Sandaracinus amylolyticus: one gene and its partner. Each later gene encodes a partner of the first gene's protein in a complex. Links are inferred from orthologs where the notes say so. Each region holds a gene or a part of one and is shown on either strand. Other genes may lie near its edges.

The links. The genes of interacting proteins can lie anywhere in the genome.
Region 2: the proteins of lpdA (region 1) and DB32_RS04370 are in contact, whole or in part, in a crystal structure (PDB 1EBD), measured with the Geobacillus stearothermophilus proteins. The link is inferred for Sandaracinus amylolyticus from one-to-one orthologs. Residues at the interface, in WP_049624544.1 of Geobacillus stearothermophilus: Pro340, Ser341, Asp344, Tyr345, Arg403, Asp406, Val408, Glu431, Ala432, Gly433, Asp438; in WP_033016211.1 of Geobacillus stearothermophilus: Ile130, Ala131, Met132, Pro133, Arg136, Arg140, Glu141, Asn155, Arg157.

Annotation. Positions count from the first base shown.
Region 1 is NZ_CP011125.1:6,805,806-6,810,764, reverse strand. What follows is about bases 859-3,766. They hold lpdA (dihydrolipoyl dehydrogenase), read right to left. Parts: upstream 3,074-3,766; coding sequence 1,643-3,073; downstream 859-1,642. Other genes in these bases: DB32_RS28770 (thiamine pyrophosphate-dependent dehydrogenase E1 component subunit alpha), read right to left, coding at 3,266-3,766; DB32_RS28780 (MopE-related protein), read left to right, coding at 918-1,562. Also shown: DB32_RS28785 (nidogen-like domain-containing protein), read left to right, coding at 1-787; more of DB32_RS28770, read right to left, coding at 3,767-4,378; DB32_RS28765 (hypothetical protein), read left to right, coding at 4,554-4,959. UniProt on the Escherichia coli protein: Lipoamide dehydrogenase is a component of the glycine cleavage system as well as of the alpha-ketoacid dehydrogenase complexes.
Region 2 is NZ_CP011125.1:1,077,621-1,082,539, forward strand. What follows is about bases 1,044-3,911. They hold DB32_RS04370 (dihydrolipoamide acetyltransferase family protein), read right to left. Parts: upstream 3,276-3,911; coding sequence 1,812-3,275; downstream 1,044-1,811. Other genes in these bases: DB32_RS04365 (serine/threonine-protein kinase), read right to left, coding at 1,044-1,735; DB32_RS04375 (alpha-ketoacid dehydrogenase subunit beta), read right to left, coding at 3,284-3,911. In the rest of the region: DB32_RS04360 (DUF4832 domain-containing protein), read left to right, coding at 1-241; more of DB32_RS04365, read right to left, coding at 242-1,043; more of DB32_RS04375, read right to left, coding at 3,912-4,258; DB32_RS04380 (thiamine pyrophosphate-dependent dehydrogenase E1 component subunit alpha), read right to left, coding at 4,279-4,919.

The sequences.
Region 1 (4,959 bases):
GGTCGAGTGCGTGCAGATCGGCACGTCGACGGCGGAGCGCTGCGACGGCATCGACAACGACTGCAACGGCACGGTGGACGAGGGCGAGCTCTGCGGCGCGCTCGAGGTGTGCAGCGCGGGCGTGTGCGTGCCCTCGTGCTTCGAGGGCGGCTGCGCCGAGGGCGACACCTGCAACGAAGCGGGCGTGTGCGTGGAGACGGCGTGCATCGGCGTGACCTGCCCGGCGTCGGAGCGCTGCGAGGGCGGCGTCTGCGTGGGCGCGTGCGCGGGGATCACGTGCCCGCACGGACAGCAGTGCGTCGCGGGTCGCTGCACCGATCTCTGCGACGTGATCACCTGCGCGGCGGGCGAGATCTGCGTGGACGGCGAGTGCCGCGCCCAGTGCCCGTGCGCGCCGTGCGGCGAGGGCGAGACGTGCCTCGCGGACGGAAGCTGCGAGTCGGCCGGGTGCGACGTCGTGATCTGCGATCCCGGGTTCTACTGCGAGGCCGGCGCGTGCCTCGACGCGTGCGCGGGCGCGGTGTGCCCCGAGGGCCAGTGGTGCACGCAGGGTGAGTGCGTCGACGGCTCCGGGCCTCCGCCCGGGACCGACGGCGACGCGGGCGGCGGCGGCGGCGGAGACGTCGACGGTGGTGGCGTCGCCGGCGACGGTGGGAACGGACGGATGCGCACGCGGCCCGAGCAGGGCTGCGGGTGTCGCGTGGCGCCGCGCGCGCCGGCGTCGTGGCTGTGGGTGATGGCGCCGCTCGCGCTGATCGCGGTGCGCCGCCGTCTTCGTCGGGCGTGAGGAGAGAGAGCCGATGAGACTCGTCGACTCCGATCTACCGCCGATCCGCGCGCCTCGCGCGCTCCCGTCCGGGGCCCGCGCTCGAGCGCTCCGGGCAAGACTGCGAAGCTATGCGTGCGCGCTGCTCCTCGTGGCCTCCGCCGCGTGCGGGGGCGACGACGACGACGGGGTCGCGCCGGGCGTCGACGGCGGCCCGTCGGGAGGGCTCGACGGCTCGACGGTGCGCACCGACGGCGGCGGCGGCGGGTGCGTGCCGGCGATCGAGATCTGCGGCGATCGCATGGACCAGAACTGCGACGGCCGCGACACGTCGTGCGGCGACACCGACGGCGACGGCATCGAGGCGTGCCGCGCCGGCGACGACCTGACGCGCTGCGACTGCGACGACGCGCGCACCGACGTGCGACCGCCGTTCGGCTCGCTCGCGGGCGCGCCCGAGCTCTGCGACGAGCGCGACAACGACTGCGACGGGCGCGTCGACGAGAGCGCGCAGTGCTGCGAGGGCTGCGCGAGCCTGGACGACCGCACGCGCGCCGACGTGTGCACCGAGGACGGGAGCTGCGACTGCTCGACGGAGCCGGGCGTCGCGCCCTGCGCGGCGGGTCGGACGTGCTGCGCGGGCGGGTGCGTGGACCTGCAGACCGACATGCAGAACTGCGGGTTCTGCGGGACCACGTGCACGCAGTCGGCGGATCGCTGCACCGCGGGGGAGTGCCGGTGCGGCACCGGGCCCGTGTGCGACCTCGACTTCGTGTGCACCGGCGGCTCGTGCTGACGCGCTGACGAGACGGACGGAACGCGAAGAGGCCGACGCGGCGTGCCGCATTCGGCCTCTTCGTGTTTCGTGCTCGTCGATCAGACGCTGGGACGCGGCGCGCGGTTGTTCGTGTGGATCGCGTGCCCCAGCGCCTGGTGGAACGCCTCCATCACGCCCTCGCCGAGCGTCGGGTGCGGGTGGATCGTCATCGCGACGTCCTCGGCGAACGCGCACATCTCGATCGCGAGGCTCGCCTCGCTGATCAGATCGCTCGCCTCGGGACCGACGATCGCCACGCCGAGCACCTCGTTGGTCTGCTCGTCGAGGATGACCTTCACGAAGCCCTCGGTGCTGTCGATCGCCATCGCGCGGCCGAGCACGCTGAAGGGGAACTTGCCGAGCTTCACCTTCTTGCCCGCGGCCTTCGCGTCGCGCTCGCTCATGCCGGTCGTCGCGATCTCCGGCTCGGTGAAGATCGCGCTCGGCATCGTGCGCCAGTCGCGCGCCGACTTCTTGCCCGCGATCACCTCGGCGACGATCTCGCCCTCCTTCGTCGCCTTGTGCGCGAGGTAGGGCGCGCCGCTCACGTCGCCGATCGCGTAGACGCCCTTCACGTTCGTCTGGAGCTTGTCGTCGACGAGCACGTGGCCGCGCTGATCGAGCTTCACGCCGATCTCCTCGAGGCCGATGCCCTTGCCGTTCGGGCGGAAGCCGATCGACACGAGCACCTTGTCCGCCTCGATGTCGCGCTTGGCGCCGTCGGGCAGCTCGACGGTGAGCATCGCCTTCTTGTTCTCGACGCGGAGGTTCGTCGCCTTCGTCTTGAGCAGCACCTCGCCGCCCGCCTTCTCGAAGGCCTTCTGCACGACCTGCACGAGGTCGGGATCGGTCGCGCCGAGGAGCTGATCGAGCAGCTCGACGACGATCACCTTCATGCCGAGCTTCTGGTAGACCATGCCCAGCTCCATGCCGATGACGCCGCCGCCGACGACGATCATCGTGCCCTTCGCCTCGCGCATGGACACGGCCTGACGCGCGGTGATCACGGTCTCGCCGTCGATCTTGAGGTGCGGCAGCTCGATCGGGGTCGCGCCGGTCGCGACGACGATCGCCTTCGTCGCCTCGAAGGTCTCCTTGGTGCCGTCGCTCTTCGTGACCTCGACCGTCTTGGGGCCGGTCACGCGCGCGGTGCCCATCACGATCTCGCCGCCGTTCGCCTTGATCAGCGTCGCGACGCCGGAGGTGAGCTTCTTGACGATGCCCTCCTTCCAGTCCTGCATCTTGCCGATGTCGATCTGCACGCCCTGCGCGGTGATGCCCATCTTCTCCGCGTGCAGGATCCGCTCGTAGAGACCGGACGCGGCGATCAGCGCCTTGCTGGGGATGCAGCCCCAGTTGAGGCACACGCCGCCGACGTACTCCTTCTCGACGACGAGCACCTTCTGCTTGAGCTGCCCGAGACGGATCGCGCACGGGTAGCCGCCGGGACCTCCGCCGATGACGATCGCGTCGAAGCTCTTGTTGGCCATGAGGAACGTTCCTTCGAAGAAGATGTGGGTTCATCGAGCCCCGCGTCGGAGCGGAGGCTGTCGCGGAATCGAGCGGCGCTCTTTCTCGAGAGTGCCGCGCTGAGCAAGAGCAAGGGGGCGTAGGGGGCCCCCGCGCAGCGCCGCCGCTAGGCGGCGGCCGGGGCTCGAAAGGGGCGGAGCCCCCTTGGGAGATCAGTGGTGACCGAGAGGGGCCGGCGGAAGTGCGAGGAGCGTCTCGCGCTGCTCCGCCAAGTGGGCGGGCAACGACGCATACACGTCCTCGAACACCGTCTCGCGCGCCGGCGGGCCGAGCTCCTCGACCTGCGCGAGCGCCGCATCGAGCTCCGCGCGCAGGCGCGCCTCGATCGCGTCCTTCGTCGCGTCGTCGAGCAGCTCGGCCTTCTGCAGGTAGCGCTCGAAGCGCGCGAGCGGGTCCTTCTTCGCCCACGACTCGACCTCGTCGTTCGAGCGGTAGCGCGTCGGATCGTCGCTCGAGCTGTGCGGGCCCATGCGGTACGTGAGGCTCTCGACGAACGTCGGGCCCTCACCGGCGCGCGCGCGATCGACCGCGTCCTTCACCACGCGATAGACCGCGAGCACGTCGTTGCCGTCGACGCGCACGCCGCGGATGCCGTACGCGTGCGCCTTCACCGCGATCGTCTTGCTCGCCGTCTGCTTCGCGGTGGGCACGCTGATCGACCAGTGGTTGTTCTGGCAGATCAGCACCACGGGCGGCTTGTGGATCCCGGCGAACGTCATCGCCGCGTGGAAGTCGGGCTGGCTGGTCGCGCCGTCGCCCATGAAGCCGACGCTGACGGCCTTGTCGCCCTTCGCCTTGGCCGCCATCGCCGCGCCGACCGCCTGCGGGATCTGCGGTCCGATGCACGAGCTCCACGCGACCTGGTTGACCGCGCGGCCCGACTGGTGGCTCGGCATCTGGCGGCCCTTCAGCAGGTCGCCGTGGTTGCCGTAGACCTGCGCGAGCCACGTGCCGAGCGGGAACCCGCGCACGAGCATGATCGCGGCCTCGCGCAGCGCGGGGAACACCCAGTCCTCGGGCGCGAGCGCGAGGCCCGTCGCGATCGGGGTCGCCTCTTGCCCGGTGATCGTGCCGTAGAAGCCGACCTTGCCCTGGCGCTGCTTGCCGAGCATGCGCTCGTCGATGCGGCGGATGCGCAGCATCTGCTCGTACATCGCGAGCAGCATCTCCTTCGGCAGGAAGGGGTCGCGTTGCGGGTCCGCGGTGCCGTCCTCGCGCAGCACGGAGAAGAGCGCGAGCGTCGGATCGTCGCCTTTGATGCGCATGAGCGCGCGCATCTTACCGAGCGAGGCCACGCGGGCAAAGGCGCGGTCCAAGCCGCGTGAGGGCCCGCGTGTCGCATCGTTCGTGCGCGCGCCTCCAGGTGAGATCCGTCACGCGCGGGCGTACGATTCGAGTCGGTGGGGCCGTGCATCCGCGCGGCTCGGAGGTCGGGGTCGGATGCTGTCATCTCGAGCGACAGGCGCGCCGATCTGGATCGCGGGGGTGCTCGCGCTCTGCGTCTCCTGCGCGCTGCCTGCTGGCTCGCGGAATGATCGCCGCGAGCAGCCGCGCGTCGCGCGCGAGACCGCGACGCTGCCCGACGGAACACCGCTCGAGGGCAGCGTCGTCGAGCAGGGCGCGGCGCACGCGCCCGATCTGCGCGCGCAGATCCCGTGGCCGAACGTCGCGTCTCTGTGGGGCTGGGGCGCGCTGCGCATCTGGGGCAGGCCGCGCGACGACGAGATGCACGTCCACGCGATCGTCGACGCGCCGGCGCGGGCGCGGCGATGGGGCGCGATGTGCGACGTGCGCATGGAGATCGACGGCGAGCGCGTCGCGCTGCGCGCGAGCTACATCGGACGAC
Region 2 (4,919 bases), 5.7 Mb from region 1 along the record:
GGCTCACGCGCTCGATGCGCGCATCCGACTGCCCGCGTCGATCGCGCCGGGGACCTATCGAGTCGCGCTCTGGGTCCCGTCGCGCTCGGAGAGCGTGCGTGATCGCGCGGAGTACGCGATTCGATTCGCGAACGAAGACACGTGGGATCTCGGCCTGAACGTGCTCGGCGAGATCGAGGTGCGAGACAACGCGGAGGGCGAGAGCGACCCCGAGGCGACCGCGCTGCGCGTGCTGTTCTGATCAGTCCCAGAGATCGTAGTCGTCGCGCGATTGACCACCACGAGCACGCGAGAGCGTGACCTCGACGGACTCCGGCGACGACGGAGAGAGCCGCACGCGCGCCGGGCGGAAGCGCGGCTGGTGCAGCGTGATCTCGCGCGGCGTCGCGACGTCGAGCGAGAGCGGCGTTCGCCCGAGCACGACGTCTCCTTCGCGCACCTCGGCGCGTGGCGTGCTGCTGACTCGAATCGCGCGCACCGGCGCCGGAGGCGGACTCTCTCGCTCGTCGGACGGACTGGCACGCTCGGGCGACGGACTGGCGCTCACGATCGGAGGCGGTACTGCCATGGTCGTGCTCGCGACCGGCACGACGGCGGCCGGCGTCGCGCGCGCCGCGAGCACGCCGCCGACGGCCGCGAACGCGACCACCGCGAGCGCCGCGAGCCACCACCCGCGGTTCGAGCGCGCGCGCCCGGATTGCGTGATGCGGACCCGCGACTCGCCTTCCGCCGCGATGGGCGCGAACGACGTGTCCGCTCCGCGGCGCAGCGCAGCCATCGCGTCCAGGCGCGCGCGGCAGTGCGCGCGGAGGAGCGCAGCCGCATCGTCGGCGCTGCTCGACGTCACGAAAGGCAGCAGCTGCGCGCGCAGCTCGGCCATGCTCGACGTGCGCGCCGCGGGATCGCGCGCCAGCGCGGCGAGGCACGCCCGATCGAGCGCGGGCGTGACGTCCGGCGCGAGCACCGAGGGCGCCGCGATCTCTCCGTCGAGCACCGCGCGGATCGTCGCGGCCTCCGACTCGCGCTTGAAGAGCCGTTCGCCCGTGAGCGCTTCCCACAGCACGCACCCGAGCGAGAACACGTCCCAGCGCGCATCGGGCCGACCGCCGTCGAGCGCTTCGGGCGCGGTGTACGCGAGCTTGCCCTTCAGCTCGCCGGTGCGCGTGCGCGCGAGCCGTCCTTCCGCGGCCGCGACGCCGAAGTCGAGCAGCTTCACGCTGCCGTCGAGCGTGATCATCACGTTCGACGGCGACACGTCGCGATGCACGAGGTTCAGCGGCGCGCCGGACCCGTCGACGATGGTGTGCGCGGCGTGCAGCCCCGCCGCGATCTCCGCGACGACGTACGCGATCACGTGAACCGGCAGCCGCACGCCGGAGGCGGCGGTCGCGCGCAGGAGCCCGGCGAGCGTCTCGCCCTCGACGAGCTCCATCACGATCGCGAGCTCGGGCGTCGAGACGAGCTCGATCACCTGCGCGACGCTTCGATGCCGCACGTGCGCCGCGAGCCGCGCCTCGTCGGCGAGCATCGCGACGAAGCGCTCGTCCCCCGCGAGCTCGGGGAGAATTCGTTTGAGCACGAACGATTGCGCGAACCCGAGCTCACCGACGAGGCTGGCGAGATAGACCTCCGCCATCCCGCCCCCGCCGATCCGCGCGACCGTGCGATAGCGTCCGAAGCGCGTGCCTTCGGGCAGCGCCCCGATCGGCTCGCTCGTCGCCCGCGCCGACGTCATCGACGATGACCGTACCACGCGTGATCGTGTCGCCGTCCCGGCGAACCGGGTCACGACGACACGTCACGAGCGCAGATCAGGCCATCTCGAGGAAGAGGCGGTCGGGGTCTTCGAGGTAACCGATGATGTCGTACGCGAACGCCGCGCCGACGTGGCCGTCGACGATGCGGTGATCGAACGAGAGCGAGAGCAGCATGATCTCGCCGATCACGATCTGGTCGTCGCGCACCACCGGCTTCTGCTTGATCTGGTGCACGCCGAGGATGCCGACCTCGGGGAAGTTGAGCACCGGCGTCGCGAAGAGCCCGCCCTGCGTGCCGAGCGACGTGATGGTGAACGTCGAGCCCTGCAGGTCCGCGCTCTGGATCGAGCCGCTCTTCGCCGCCGCGCCGAGCCGATCGATCTCCGCCGCGATCTCGAGGATCGACTTGCGGTCCGCGTCCTTCACGACCGGCACCATCAGGCCCTGATCGGTCGAGGCCGCGATGCCGATGTGGAAGTACTTGCGGTAGACGAGCTCGTTCGTGCTCTCGTCGAGCGCGCTGTTGAGCACGGGGTGCTTCTTCAGCGCGGCCACGACCGCCTTCACGATGAAGGGCAGGAACGTGAGCTTCACGCCCGCCTTCTCGGCCGCGGGCTTGAGGCGCGCGCGCAGCTCCTTGATCTTCGCGACGTCGCACTCCTCGACGAACGTGAAGTGCGCCGCGGTGTTCTTCGACGTCTGCATGCGCTCCGCGATCTTCCGGCGCATCCCGACGAACGGCTTGCGCTCCTCGAGCGCCTTCTCGGTGCCCGCGGGCGGCGTGATCGCGATCGGCGCGCGTCCCTTCGCGCTCGCGACGGGCGCAGCGGGCGGCGGCGTCGAAGGAGCCTCGATCGCACGCGTCGGCGCGCCGCCCGCGAAGCCGCGCACGTCTTCGTTGGTGATGCGCCCACCGGGGCCGGTGCCGGTGACGAAGCGCAGGTCGACCTCGAGCTCGCGCGCGAGCTGACGCGTCGCCGGCGTCGCGAGCGGGCGCTCGCTGACGACCGCGTGCGCGTGTCCGTTCGCGCCGTTCGCGCTCTTCGACGGAGTCGCGATCTTGTCGAAGAAGCCAGCGCCAGGAAGCGTGTCCTTGATGTCGCCGACGGCCGTCGCGGCGGGCTCGCTCTTCGCGCTCGCGACCGTGCCCTGCATCGCCGCCGCGGTCGCCGCCGCGGGCGCAGGCGCGGCCTTCGGCGCGACCGGCGCGGGCGCGGGCTTCGCGGCCACGGGAGGCTGCGCGGGCGCGGGCTTCGCGGGCGCGACCACGGCTGCGCCCTCGGTCTCGATCACGACGAGCAGCCCGCCGACCGGCATCACCTGCCCGACGGTCGCGCACGTCTCGAGGATCGTGCCCTTCTTCGGCGCGCCGATGGTGACCGTCGCCTTGTCGGTCATCACCTCGACCATCGCCTGGTCTTCCTTGACCTGATCGCCGACGTTGACGTGCCAGGCGACGATCTCGCCCTCGGCGACGCCTTCACCGATGTCGGGAAGCTTGAACTCGAAGCGAGCCATGGTGCCTCTCAGTAATTCGCAGTGGCGATGAGCTGGGGAACGACGCGGTGCGCGAGCGGCAGGTACTCGTTCTCGAGCGTGTACGGGAACGGCGTGTCCCAGCCCGTCACGCGCGCCGGCGGCGCCTGGAAGTGCAGGAACGACTTCTCGCTGACGAGCTGCAGGATCTCCGCGCCGAACCCGCACGCCTTCGGCGCCTCGTGCACGACCACGATACGCCCGGTCTTCTCGACGCTGCGCACGATCGTGTCGAGGTCGAGCGGCCACAGCGTGCGCAGATCGATCACCTCGCACGAGATGCCCTGCTCCGCGACCTGCTCCGCCGCGCTCAGCGCCTCGTAGAGCATCGCGCCCCACGCGACCAGCGTGAGCGAGTCTCCCTCGCGCACCACCTTCGCCTCGCCGAGCGGCAGCGTGTACGCCTCGTCCGGCACGTCCATCTTCACCGCGCGGTACACGCGCTTCGGCTCGAAGAAGAGCACCGGATCGTCGTCCTGGATCGCCGCCGCGAGCAGGCCCTTCGCGTCGTACGGGTTGCTCGGGCACACGACCTTCAGGCCCGCGGTGTGGATGAAGAGCGCCTCGGGCGACTGCGAGTGGTACGCGCCGCCCTTGATGCCGCCGCCGTACGGCGTGCGGATCACCATCGGGCACGGGTACTCGCCGCCCGAGCGATAGCGGGACTTCGCGGCCTCGCTGACGATCTGATCGAACGCGGGATAGATGAAGTCGGCGAACTGGATCTCGGGCACCGGGCGCATCCCGTACGCCGCCATGCCGATCGCGGTGCCGATGATCCCGCCCTCGTTGAGCGGCGTGTCGATCACGCGGCCGTCGCCGAACTCGTCCCAGAGGCCCTGCGTCACGCGGAAGACGCCGCCGACCTTGCCGACGTCCTCGCCCATCACGACCACGCGCTCGTCGCGGCGCATCTCGAGGCGGAGCGCCTCGTTGATCGCCTGCACCATGTTCTTCTGCGTCATCGTCTCGTCGGCTCCGTCGATCAACGATCTTCGTGGTTGGCGGTCGCGAGCAGGGTCGTGCGCTGGTCCTCGAGGTGGCGCGGCAGCGTCGCGTACACGTCCTCGAACACCGCCTCGCGCGGCGGCGCGCCGACCTGCTGCGCGTGCGCGACGGCGGACTCGATCTCCGTCATCAGCTCGCGTCGCAGCTCGAGCGCGCGGTGCGCGTCCCAGTGACCCTCCGACGACAGACGCGCCTCGAGCGCCTCGATCGGATCGCTCTTGCTCTCGCGGATCGCCTCGACGAGCGTCGGGCCTTCGCCCGCGAGCGCGCGCTGGTGCGCCTGCGCCATCGCGCTCGCGACCGCGCCCGCATCGTCCGCCGAGCACACGAGGCTCTCGACGCCGTACGCGATGCCCTTGTCCGCGACGCGATCGATCGGCGTCGGCGGGTGCGCGCTGCGCGTGCGATCGGTGCGGCAGAAGAAGATCACCGGCGCCTTCGTCGCGCCCGCGAAGTTCACCGCGCTGTGGAAGTCGCCCGCGTCCGCGGCCGTGTCCGCGAACATCGTGAGCACCGCGCACGTCTCGCCGCGCAGCTTCGCGGCCCACGCGTAGCCCGCTGCGTGCGTCATGTGGTTCGAGACGAGGCCCGACGCCGCGGCGATGCGCAGCTCGCGCG